DNA from 3 places in the Arthrobacter sp. 01T428 genome. Region 3 is predicted to be linked to each of the others. Evidence: predicted binding sites of a transcription regulator. Region 3 holds the regulator's gene; each other region holds the start of a gene.

Region 1 (3,275 bases), on a different contig from region 3:
CGTCCCGTCGAGTTGCTTCCGGCGACGGCGGCCGGTGAAGGCAGTGGCGCTAGCCAAGGGGCCGGCGCGGCGGCCTTCACCGCCGACACGGCTGCACAAGCCAAGGCGTTGATGTCCGCCCACGCAGACGTCGTCGTGGGGCCGAGCGATTCGAGCCATGCGCCCGCCGCGATCGATGTGCTCTCTCCCGCCCGGATTCCGCTCATCTCGCCGGCGAACACGGCGTCGGGGCTGAGCAGCTACAAGAATGGCGGCTTCTACTTCCGCACGTCTGCCGCTGATGCCGCACAGGGCAGCGTCCTGGCGAAGCTTGCCCGCGACGCCGGCGCCAAGCGCATTTCGGTCCTCCACGAAGCCGGGGATTACGGTACGCGCGTCTCGGGAGCGGTCCTGGACGCTGCCCGCGGCCTCGGAATGGACGCCGTGTCCAACGAGGAATTCGCGGCAGGCAAAGCAGCTCCCGCCGCGGCGGGCATCAAGTCCGGTACGCCGGACGCCGTCGTCGTGGTTGCCCGTGATGGCGCCCAAGGCGCCCTGGCTGAGCTCCTGAATGCGGGGCTGAGCGGCAAGAGCCTGATCTTGAGCGACGGCGCGATCCGCCAATACGGAACCGCGCTCGGTGCAGGTGGCCTCGACGGCGCGCGGGGAATTCTTCCGGGCGTCTTCCCGAATGCGGAGTTCCAAGCCGAGCTGACGGGCATCGACCCCAAGCTCAAGGACACGACGTACGCTGCCGAGACGTACGACGCCGTCACCCTCGCGGCGCTTGCCGCCTCAACGGCGGGCGACGATGCGGGAGGCTCGATCGCGGCCTGGCTCACCACTGTGTCCGGCGGAGTGCGTCCGGCGTCGGGCGATGCGGCAACGAAAGAACGTACGTCTTGTGCCTCATACAAGGACTGCGTCGAGGTGCTGAAGGGGGCCAAGCTCCCGGATTACGACGGCGAGTCCGGCACCATCGGGTTCGACGCCAACGGGGACGTTACCTCGTCCAATTACATGGTCTTCACCTACGGGGCTGACAACACTGCGCGGGTGAGTGGCAAAGAGACGGCCTCCCGGACTCCGTGACGGCTTGTGCCCGTAGCGAATTCCCTGGGCGTGGCGAGTAGTTTCCGGCTCTTCCTGCTTGCACTCTCCTCGGGTGAGTGCTAATTATTGATTAGCACTCTCAGGCATTGACTGCTAATCCTTCACGGCTTCGGCCGTGTGGAATGGTGGCGGTGCCTGGGGGAACAAAGAAAACCTTGCTGGGGTGAGATCCGGAGCACGCGGCGTACAGAGGCCGAATGTGAAGGATCGTCCGTCGCGGGCACCGCAGTGAAGGCACCTTCTTAACGACTGTCCCGAAAGGACTACCGCCGTTATGGCCAAGATCATTGCATTTGATGAAGAGGCACGCCGCGGTCTCGAGCGGGGTCTGAACATCCTCGCCGACGCCGTCAAGGTCACCCTCGGCCCGCGTGGACGCAACGTCGTCCTCGAAAAGAAGTGGGGCGCCCCCACGATCACCAACGATGGTGTTTCCATCGCCAAGGAGATCGAGCTGGACGATCCTTACGAGAAGATCGGCGCCGAGCTGGTCAAGGAAGTTGCCAAGAAGACGGACGACGTCGCTGGCGACGGCACCACCACCGCCACCGTCCTGGCCCAGGCCCTCGTCAAGGAAGGCCTGCGCAACGTAGCTGCCGGCGCCGACCCGCTGTCCCTCAAGCGCGGCATCGAGAAGGCTGTTGACGCCGTCATCCGCGAGCTGCTCGCCTCCGCCAAGGAGATCGAGACCAAGGAAGAGATCGCAGCCACGGCTTCCATCTCTGCCGGCGACACCGAAATCGGTAACCTCATTGCTGAAGCCCTGGACAAGGTCGGCAAGGAAGGCGTCATCACGGTCGAGGAGTCCAACACCTTCGGCCTGGAGCTTGAGCTCACCGAAGGCATGCGCTTCGACAAGGGTTACATCTCCGCTTACTTCGTCACCGACGCAGAGCGCCAGGAAACGGTCCTTGAAGACCCGTATATCCTGATCGTCAACTCCAAGATCTCCAACGTGAAGGAACTCGTTGCGGTCCTGGAGAAGGTCATGCAGTCCAACAAGCCGCTGCTGATCATCGCCGAAGACATCGAGGGTGAGGCCCTGGCCACCCTGATCGTCAACAAGATCCGTGGCACCTTCAAGTCCGTTGCCGTCAAGGCTCCGGGCTTCGGTGACCGCCGCAAGGCACAGCTCGCCGACATCGCCATCCTCACCGGTGGCCAGGTCATCTCCTCGGAGGTCGGCCTCAGCCTCGAGAACGCAACCCTCGAACTGCTCGGCAACGCCCGCAAGGTTGTTGTCACCAAGGACGAGACCACCATCGTCGAAGGTGCCGGCGACGCCGACGCCATCGCCGGCCGCGTGGCGCAGATCCGTGCCGAGATCGAGAACTCCGATTCCGACTACGACCGCGAGAAGCTGCAGGAGCGCCTGGCCAAGCTGGCCGGTGGCGTTGCAGTCATCAAGGCCGGTGCCGCAACCGAGGTAGAGCTCAAGGAGCGCAAGCACCGCATTGAGGACGCAGTCCGCAACGCGAAGGCTGCCGTTGAAGAAGGCATCGTCGCCGGTGGTGGCGTTGCTCTCATCCAGGCCGGTGCCAAGGCATTCGCCAACCTGCAGCTCGAAGGCGACGAAGCAACGGGCGCCAACATCGTCCGCGTTGCCATCGACGCTCCGCTCAAGCAGATCGCTTACAACGCTGGCCTCGAGCCGGGCGTTGTTATCGACAAGGTCCGCGGCCTGCCGTCGGGTCACGGCCTGAACGCTGCAACCGGCGTTTACGAGGACCTGCTGGCTGCCGGCGTCAACGACCCCGTAAAGGTCACCCGCTCGGCTCTCCAGAACGCTGCCTCCATCGCTGGTCTGTTCCTGACCACCGAGGCCGTTGTTGCCGACAAGCCGGAGAAGAACGCTCCGTCTATGGGTGGCGGCGACGACATGGGCGGCATGGGCGGCTTCTAGCCCCCGCTGTAGCCCACCAGCCACACGCACGACGGCGGTCCCCACTTCAGGTGGGGGCCGTCGTCGCCGTTTAACGACGCTCGCTCACGTATGTCGGGTTTTGGGCGGACGCTCGCTCACGTATGTCGGGTTTTGGGCGGACGCCCGCTCACGTATGTCGGGTTTTGGGCGGACGCTCGCTCAGTTCTGGGGTCAAGGAGTGTCGGGGTGGTCTGGCAGGATGGAAACCATGACGATTATTGCTGCCGCCGATGGTTCTGCCCTCGGCAATCCCGGGCCT
Region 2 (3,275 bases), on a different contig from region 3:
GAACAGTTCGTGCTCTACACCGGCGTCACACCCACACCGGAGCAAGTCGCTGCGGCCGAGGAGTTCACGCGCGCCCAATAGGGCGCCACAGCTCAGAGACCAGCTCAGGCAGCCGCGACGGGCTCCACGACAACAGCCACCTTTTCCTCGCCGATCCTGGTGAGGACCAAGGTGGCTGTTTTGTTGCCGCGGCCTTTTGCCGAGCCTTTTCCTGCCGGGAGCAGCTGCTTCCGCAGCTCCTCCGGGGTGACGGAGGTGCCGCGTTTCTTGATGTCGAGGACGCCGACGCCGTTCGCCTTCACCCAGGCTTTGAGGGCCTTGACGTTCAACGGCATGACTTCCAGGACTTTGTAGGCGCGGGCGAACGGGGTCTCCACAAGTTCCGGAGCGCAAATATAGGCGATGTGCTGGTCCACCAGGTGGCCGCCCAATCGGAGTGCGACGTCGGCCACCAGGCCCGCACGGATCACCGCCCCGTCCGGTTCGTACAGGTATCCCTCCACGGGCCCGACGTCGGGCACCGGACCGCCGTCGAAATCTTCGGCGCTGGTGATCTCGGCTGCGCCTTGCGGCCCGAGCACCAGGGCAGCGCGGCGGATGCCGGGACGGGCGACGTCGTTGAACCACAGCGTCACTTCCGTGACGTCCCCGCCCACCGAAACCCACTGTGCCTCGCAGCCGGCCGGTACCGATTCGTGCGGCATGCCCGGGCCCATCTTGACCCCGACGGACTTGCCGGTCGCCGCCAATGATTCAACGAAGGACAACGGCGGCGAGAACGCCTCCGGATCCCAGATCCGTTTGGTTCCCGACGACGACGTCGTGCGTCGCGCCGGATCGAGCCACACGCCGTCGACCCCGTCGAGGGGCACCGAGGTTGCGTCGGAGTGCACTACCGTCGCGTGCGGGAACGGAATGAGGTTGATGGTGGCGCAGGCAGCGGTGGTCTCGTCGAGCTCCACGGCGGTGACCTCGATGTCCATGGAGGCCATGGCCATGGAGTCCGCTCCGAGCCCGCAGCCCAGGTCCGCCACGTGCCGCGTGCCTGCCTTGGCGAATCGCTCGGCGTGCCTGGCTGCAACATTGAGGCGGGTGGCCTGTTCCAGGCCGGCCTGGGTGAAGAGCATCTGCCGGGCGAATTCTCCGAACTTGGCCTCGGCCCGGGTGCGGAGCCTGGATTGGGTGAGGACGGCGGCCACGAGCGCGGGGGAGTGGCCGTCTTTGCGCAGGCGCGCGTTGAGGGCGAAGGCTTCGCCGTCGCGGTATGGTCCCAAGGATGCCAGGAGTTCCCAACCTTCCGTTGTCAGCAAGGGGGCAATCTGGTCCTGGGGTGTGTCAGCCATGGGAACCAGCCTAATGCTCGCCCGTCATAGAGTGCCGAGGGGGAACCGCGACCACCCGGGCGGATAGGGTTGATGCCATGGAAGACAACCCAGTACGCCAGCCTGACGACGCCAATGGTTCTCCCTTTGCCCCCGATAAACGTCCCTTCGCCGGAAATCTCTCCAAGTACGCCCGCCCCGCACTCATCGTCGGTGTTTTGATTGCCGTTGTCTGCATTGCGCTCTTGATCATTATTTTCTTCCTCGACTCCTTCAACGCGGCCACCTACTCCATGACCGGAAAGAGCGTCCAGGACGCCACCGACGAGGCCCGGGACATCCGTGACACCTACACCGGTGCCCGCATCGCAGCGATCGTCGGGCTGGTGGTGTTCGGCGTCGTCGCGCTCGCCAGCGGCGTAGTGCTCTACCTGAACCGCGGAAACGCGCCGAAGGAAGACTATGACGACGGCGAGGACGTCGACTTCGACGACCTCGCCGGTCAATGAGCTACTCGAGCCGCAAGTGGCGCTTCGGGCGTTCACCCATGACGGAATTCTGGCACTCGCCTTGACCGAGTGCTAATGCTTACATAGAGTCTTGATTAGCACTCTCCCTAGGCGGGTGCTAATCATGCCGCCAGGCACTTACCGGCACCGCGACGACGGTAAGCCCGCCACGGCACCCCTGGTTTGATAGTCCATGTACTACCTCACGTAAAGGAGAGATCCGAGTGTCGGTCTCCATTAAGCCTCTCGAGGATCGCATTGTTGTCCGCCCGCTCGAAGCAGAGCAGACCACGGCTTCCGGCCTGGTCATCCCGGACACTGCACAGGAAAAGCCGCAGGAAGGCGAAGTTGTCGCAGTTGGCCCCGGCCGCTTCGACGACAACGGCAACCGCGTCCCCGTCGACGTAACCGTCGGCGACGTCGTCATCTACTCCAAGTACGGCGGAACTGAAGTCAAGACCGGCGGCAACGAATACCTCGTTCTGTCCGCCCGCGACGTTCTGGCGATCGTCGTTAAGTAATTCCCTGGATCCCGCATCGCAGATCGAGTCGGACTTCTTCCGGTCGAATCAGCGGTGCGGGTTTTCCGTCTTGAAAGGACACAACCATGGCAAAGCAGCTTGCGTTTAACGACGCTGCCCGTCGCTCGCTCGAAGCAGGCATTGACAAGCTCGCCAATACGGTCAAGGTCACCCTTGGCCCGCGTGGCCGCAACGTCGTTCTGGACAAGAAGTGGGGAGCTCCCACCATCACCAACGACGGCGTGACGATCGCCCGCGAAGTCGAACTCGACGACCCGTATGAGAACCTTGGTGCGCAACTGGCCAAGGAAGTCGCCACCAAGACCAACGACGTCGCAGGTGACGGCACCACCACCGCCACCGTGCTGGCACAGGCACTCGTCAAGGAAGGCCTGCGCAACGTTGCCGCCGGAGCCGCACCTGGCGAAATCAAGCGCGGCATCGAGGTTTCCGTCCAGGCCGTGGCTGCCCGCCTCCTGGAGAACGCCCGCGAAGTTGAAGGCACCCAGGTTGCCAGCGTTGCCGCGATCTCTGCCCAGAGCGATGAGGTCGGCGAGCTCCTCGCCGAGGCTTTCGGCAAGGTCGGCAAGGATGGCGTCATCACCATCGAAGAGTCCTCCACCACGCAGACCGAACTGGTCCTGACCGAGGGCATGCAGTTCGACAAGGGCTACCTGTCCCCGTACTTCGTCACTGACGCGGAACGCCAGGAAGCTGTTCTGGAAGACGCGCTCATCCTCATCAACCAGGGCAAGATCTCCTCGCTGCAGGAATTCCTGCCGCTCCTCGAGAAGGCCCTGCAGGCTGCCAAGCCCCTCTTTATCATTGCTGAGGACATCGACGGCGAGGCACTGTCCACGCTGATCGTGAACCGTATCCGTGGCACCCTGAACGTCGTTGCCGTCAAGGCTCCGGGCTTCGGC
Region 3 (3,275 bases):
AGGTTGAAGCGGTAGCGGTGCGGCTGACCGTGGTTGACGCGGATTCCGGCCGACACCGAGAAGCAGGTCACTGCGACCCAAATCGCCGTGGCCAAAACCGCGAACAGGTTTCCCACCACCGGGAGCAGGACCAGGATGTTTGCGAGCACGGCGGCAATCGTCGGAGGCAAAGTGAAGTTGAGCGCTTCCTTGGATTCCTGGGCCGTGAACGGGCCACGCTCGCGGAAGATCAGGTAGATCAGGAGCGAAGGCACGCAGCCGAGGATTCCTCCAAAGTGCGCCAGGGTTGCCCACTGCCGGTCTTCCGAGGCGGTCAAGGGCAGCGCGTTGGCAGGAACGCCGTGGTACTGGGACTGGCCCGAGGTGCCGTCCCGATCGTCAGGAGCGTTGTCTGCCACAGTTTCTTCCTTCGAGTGTCTATCGGTGCAGTGTTGCTGTCCCAGAATACTTGCTTGGCACGCAGTCAGCCGACCAACTGCTGTCCCCTACGCAGGTAATTCATCACGGAACGGTCAGGAAATCGATCACTTCCTCCACGCGACCCAGCAGAGACGCCTCCAAATCGGCGTAGCTGTGGACGGCGCCCAGCAGCTTCTGCCAACCCAGTCCGATGTCCTCGGCCGTTTCATGCGGCCAGCCGAACGCCTTCAGGATCCCGGTCTTCCAATCCGTGCCCCGCGCGATGGTCGGCCATTGCTCGATCCCCAACACCTTGGGCCGGATTGCCTGCCAGACGTCCACGTAGGGGTGTCCCACGATCAAGACGTTTCCTGCAGCGCCCGGCAGCGTCATGGCGTCGGCAGCAATCCACGACTCCTTCGAATCCGGGACCAAGTGGTCCACAAGGATCCCGAGACGGCGGCCCGGGCCAGGGGAGAATGCGGCTATTGCCGCCTTGAGATCGTCCACGCCATGCAACGGCTCGACGACGATACCCTCCACCCGGAGATCATCTCCCCACACCTTTTCCACAAGTTCGGCGTCGTGCTTACCTTCCACCCATATCCGGCTCGCCTTGGCGACTTGGGCCCGCTGGCCGGCGACTCGGACGGATCCTGATGCTGTCCTGCCTGCTGGCGCCGCCCCCTTGGCGGCGGCCGGGCGTGGGGCAGGCGGCAGGAGCTTCACGGCTTGTCCCTCTAGCAGGAATCCGAAGCCAAGCCGGAACGACTTGGCTTTTCCCCGCCGATCCTCCAGCACCACAATGTGCATGCCTCCGGACTTCTCCACCCTGGTCACGGCCCCGACCCAGCCGGACTGGACGTCTTCGAGAACCATTCCGCGTTCAACAGGAACCTCAGGCAGTTGCCGTTTGGCAGGCGAGGAGAGGTCTTGCGGGCCCCAATTGTCGTAAGACACGGTCTTCACACCACTTTGCGCTAGGGGATCGGTCACGGTCCGTGGCATTGCGCAGGACCGCGCGGGAATCATGTTCGCCGCGAGCGGTACCAATGCTAACAACGAGGTGGCTCATACTAGACTTGTTAGCACTTGGGCATGTTGAGTGCTAACTGTTGAAATGTTGATTGGAGGTGGGCAGTGAGCGAACCACGCAAGCTTGAAGTGTTACGCGCCATCGTGGAGGACTACGTTCACTCCCGCGAGCCGGTCGGTTCCAAAGCCTTGGTCGAACGGCACCATCTGGGAGTGTCGAGCGCAACCATCCGCAATGACATGGCCCTCTTGGAAGAAGAAGGCCTCATTGCCGCACCGCACACGAGCGCCGGCCGCATTCCCACGGACAAGGGTTATCGCCTGTTCGTCGACCGTATTTCCGAGGTCAAACCACTTTCGGCCGCCGAGCGCCGGGCCATCCACTCCTTGCTTGAGGGACCTGACGACGTCGAGGACATCCTTGAGCGCACCGTCCGGCTCCTCTCGCAACTGACCAACCAGGTCGCCGTCGTGCAGTATCCGCACCTGAGCCGCGCGCGCGTCCGGCACATTGAGTTTGTCCTTTTGGCACCGCGCCAGGTCCTGGTGGTGTTGATCGCCGATTCGGGCAAGGTGGAACAGGGCGTTGTGCACGCAGCGACGGACACCACCGACGACGAACTCATGGCCTTGCGGGCGCGATTCCTTGGAAGCATCGCCGGCTCCCAGCTCGACCTCATGCCGCAAGTGCTGCCATCGGTGGTTGCCCTGTGCCCGCCGGGGCTTCGGAACCTTGCCGGCGCCCTTGCCCACGGCCTGGAAAGGCTTGCCGAGCGGAGCCGCGACGAACGCATGGTCATGGCAGGCACGGCAAACCTGGCCCGCTCCAACGTGGACTTCCCGCTGAGCATCGGTCCGGTCCTCGAAGCGCTTGAGGAACAGGTGGTCATGTTGCGGCTTTTGTCCGACATGGCGGAAGACCCCCGGGGCGTCACGGTGAGCATCGGCCGCGAAAACCCCTACGACGGCCTCTCCGAGGCTTCGGTGGTTGCCACGGGCTACGGTCCGGGCAGCAGTGCCAAGATCGGCATTCTTGGACCCACCCGCATGGACTATCCCAACACCATGGCGGCCGTCCGTGCCGTCGCACGCTACCTTTCCCGCATTCTGGGCGGCTGACGGCCTCGGCTGGAAACCGCCCCGCAAGAAACGCAGTGGAACCGTAAACAAGGAAGAGATACCGACTTTGAGCAGTCACTATGACGTTCTGGGCGTCTCGCCGGAAGCAACCGGCGAGGAGATCAAGAAGGCCTACCGCAAACTCGCACGTAAGCTGCACCCCGATGTGAACCCCGGGGCCGGCGCTGCAGAGGAATTCAAGGCGGTGACCCACGCTTACGAGGTCCTCTCCGACCCACAGAAGCGCCGCGTCTACGACGCCACCGGCAATGAGAACGGGACCGACAACGGTTTCGGCGGCGGCTACGCGGGCCAGGGATTCGCCTTCCAGGACATCTTCGACACCTTCTTCGGCGGAGGAGGTGGCGGCATGCAAGGCCCAGCATCACGCATGCGCCGCGGGCAGGACGCCTTGATCAGTGTCCGCATCGACTTGCGCGAAGCCGTCTTCGGTGTCAACAAAAAGCTCGAAGTGGACACTGCAGTCATCTGTCCCACGTGCGAAGGCTCATGCTGCCGACCGGGCACCCACCCGGAACGCTGCGACATCTGTGGCGGCTCGGGCCAGGTCCAGCGGGCCGTGCGCTCGATCCTCGGCCAGGTCATGACCGCCGCGCCGTGTGGATCGTGCGAAGGTTTCGGCTCGATCATCAAGGATCCTTGCAATGAGTGCAACGGCCAGGGCCGCATCCGTAGCCGCCGTTCGCTGACCGTCAAGGTGC

Evidence for each region. Region 3 encodes HrcA, which represses chaperone genes, less so after heat shock. Its sites were predicted from a motif close to TTNGCACTCGNNNNNNNCGAGTGCNAA; they were not measured.
Region 1: groL (chaperonin GroEL) is a predicted target of HrcA. The motif match lies at 1,129-1,155, and genes of this name have one in related genera.
Region 2: groES (co-chaperone GroES) is a predicted target of HrcA. The motif match lies at 1,881-1,907, and genes of this name have one in related genera.

What each region holds. Positions count from the first base shown of each region.
Region 1 is NZ_JBFTPW010000003.1:70,641-73,915, reverse strand. It holds gene AC1DJB_RS05655 (ABC transporter substrate-binding protein) at 1-1,071, shown strand, start outside; gene groL (chaperonin GroEL) at 1,367-2,995, shown strand; gene AC1DJB_RS05645 (RNase H family protein) at 3,225-3,275, shown strand, end outside.
Region 2 is NZ_JBFTPW010000001.1:259,046-262,320, forward strand. It holds gene AC1DJB_RS01245 (shikimate 5-dehydrogenase) at 1-81, shown strand, start outside; gene AC1DJB_RS01250 (THUMP-like domain-containing protein) at 105-1,343, opposite strand; gene AC1DJB_RS01255 (hypothetical protein) at 1,421-1,831, shown strand; gene groES (co-chaperone GroES) at 2,056-2,352, shown strand; gene groL (chaperonin GroEL) at 2,439-3,275, shown strand, end outside.
Region 3 is NZ_JBFTPW010000009.1:20,456-23,730, reverse strand. It holds gene AC1DJB_RS12185 (DUF4870 domain-containing protein) at 1-398, opposite strand, end outside; gene AC1DJB_RS12180 (DUF3097 family protein) at 502-1,359, opposite strand; gene hrcA (heat-inducible transcriptional repressor HrcA) at 1,540-2,553, shown strand; gene dnaJ (molecular chaperone DnaJ) at 2,621-3,275, shown strand, end outside.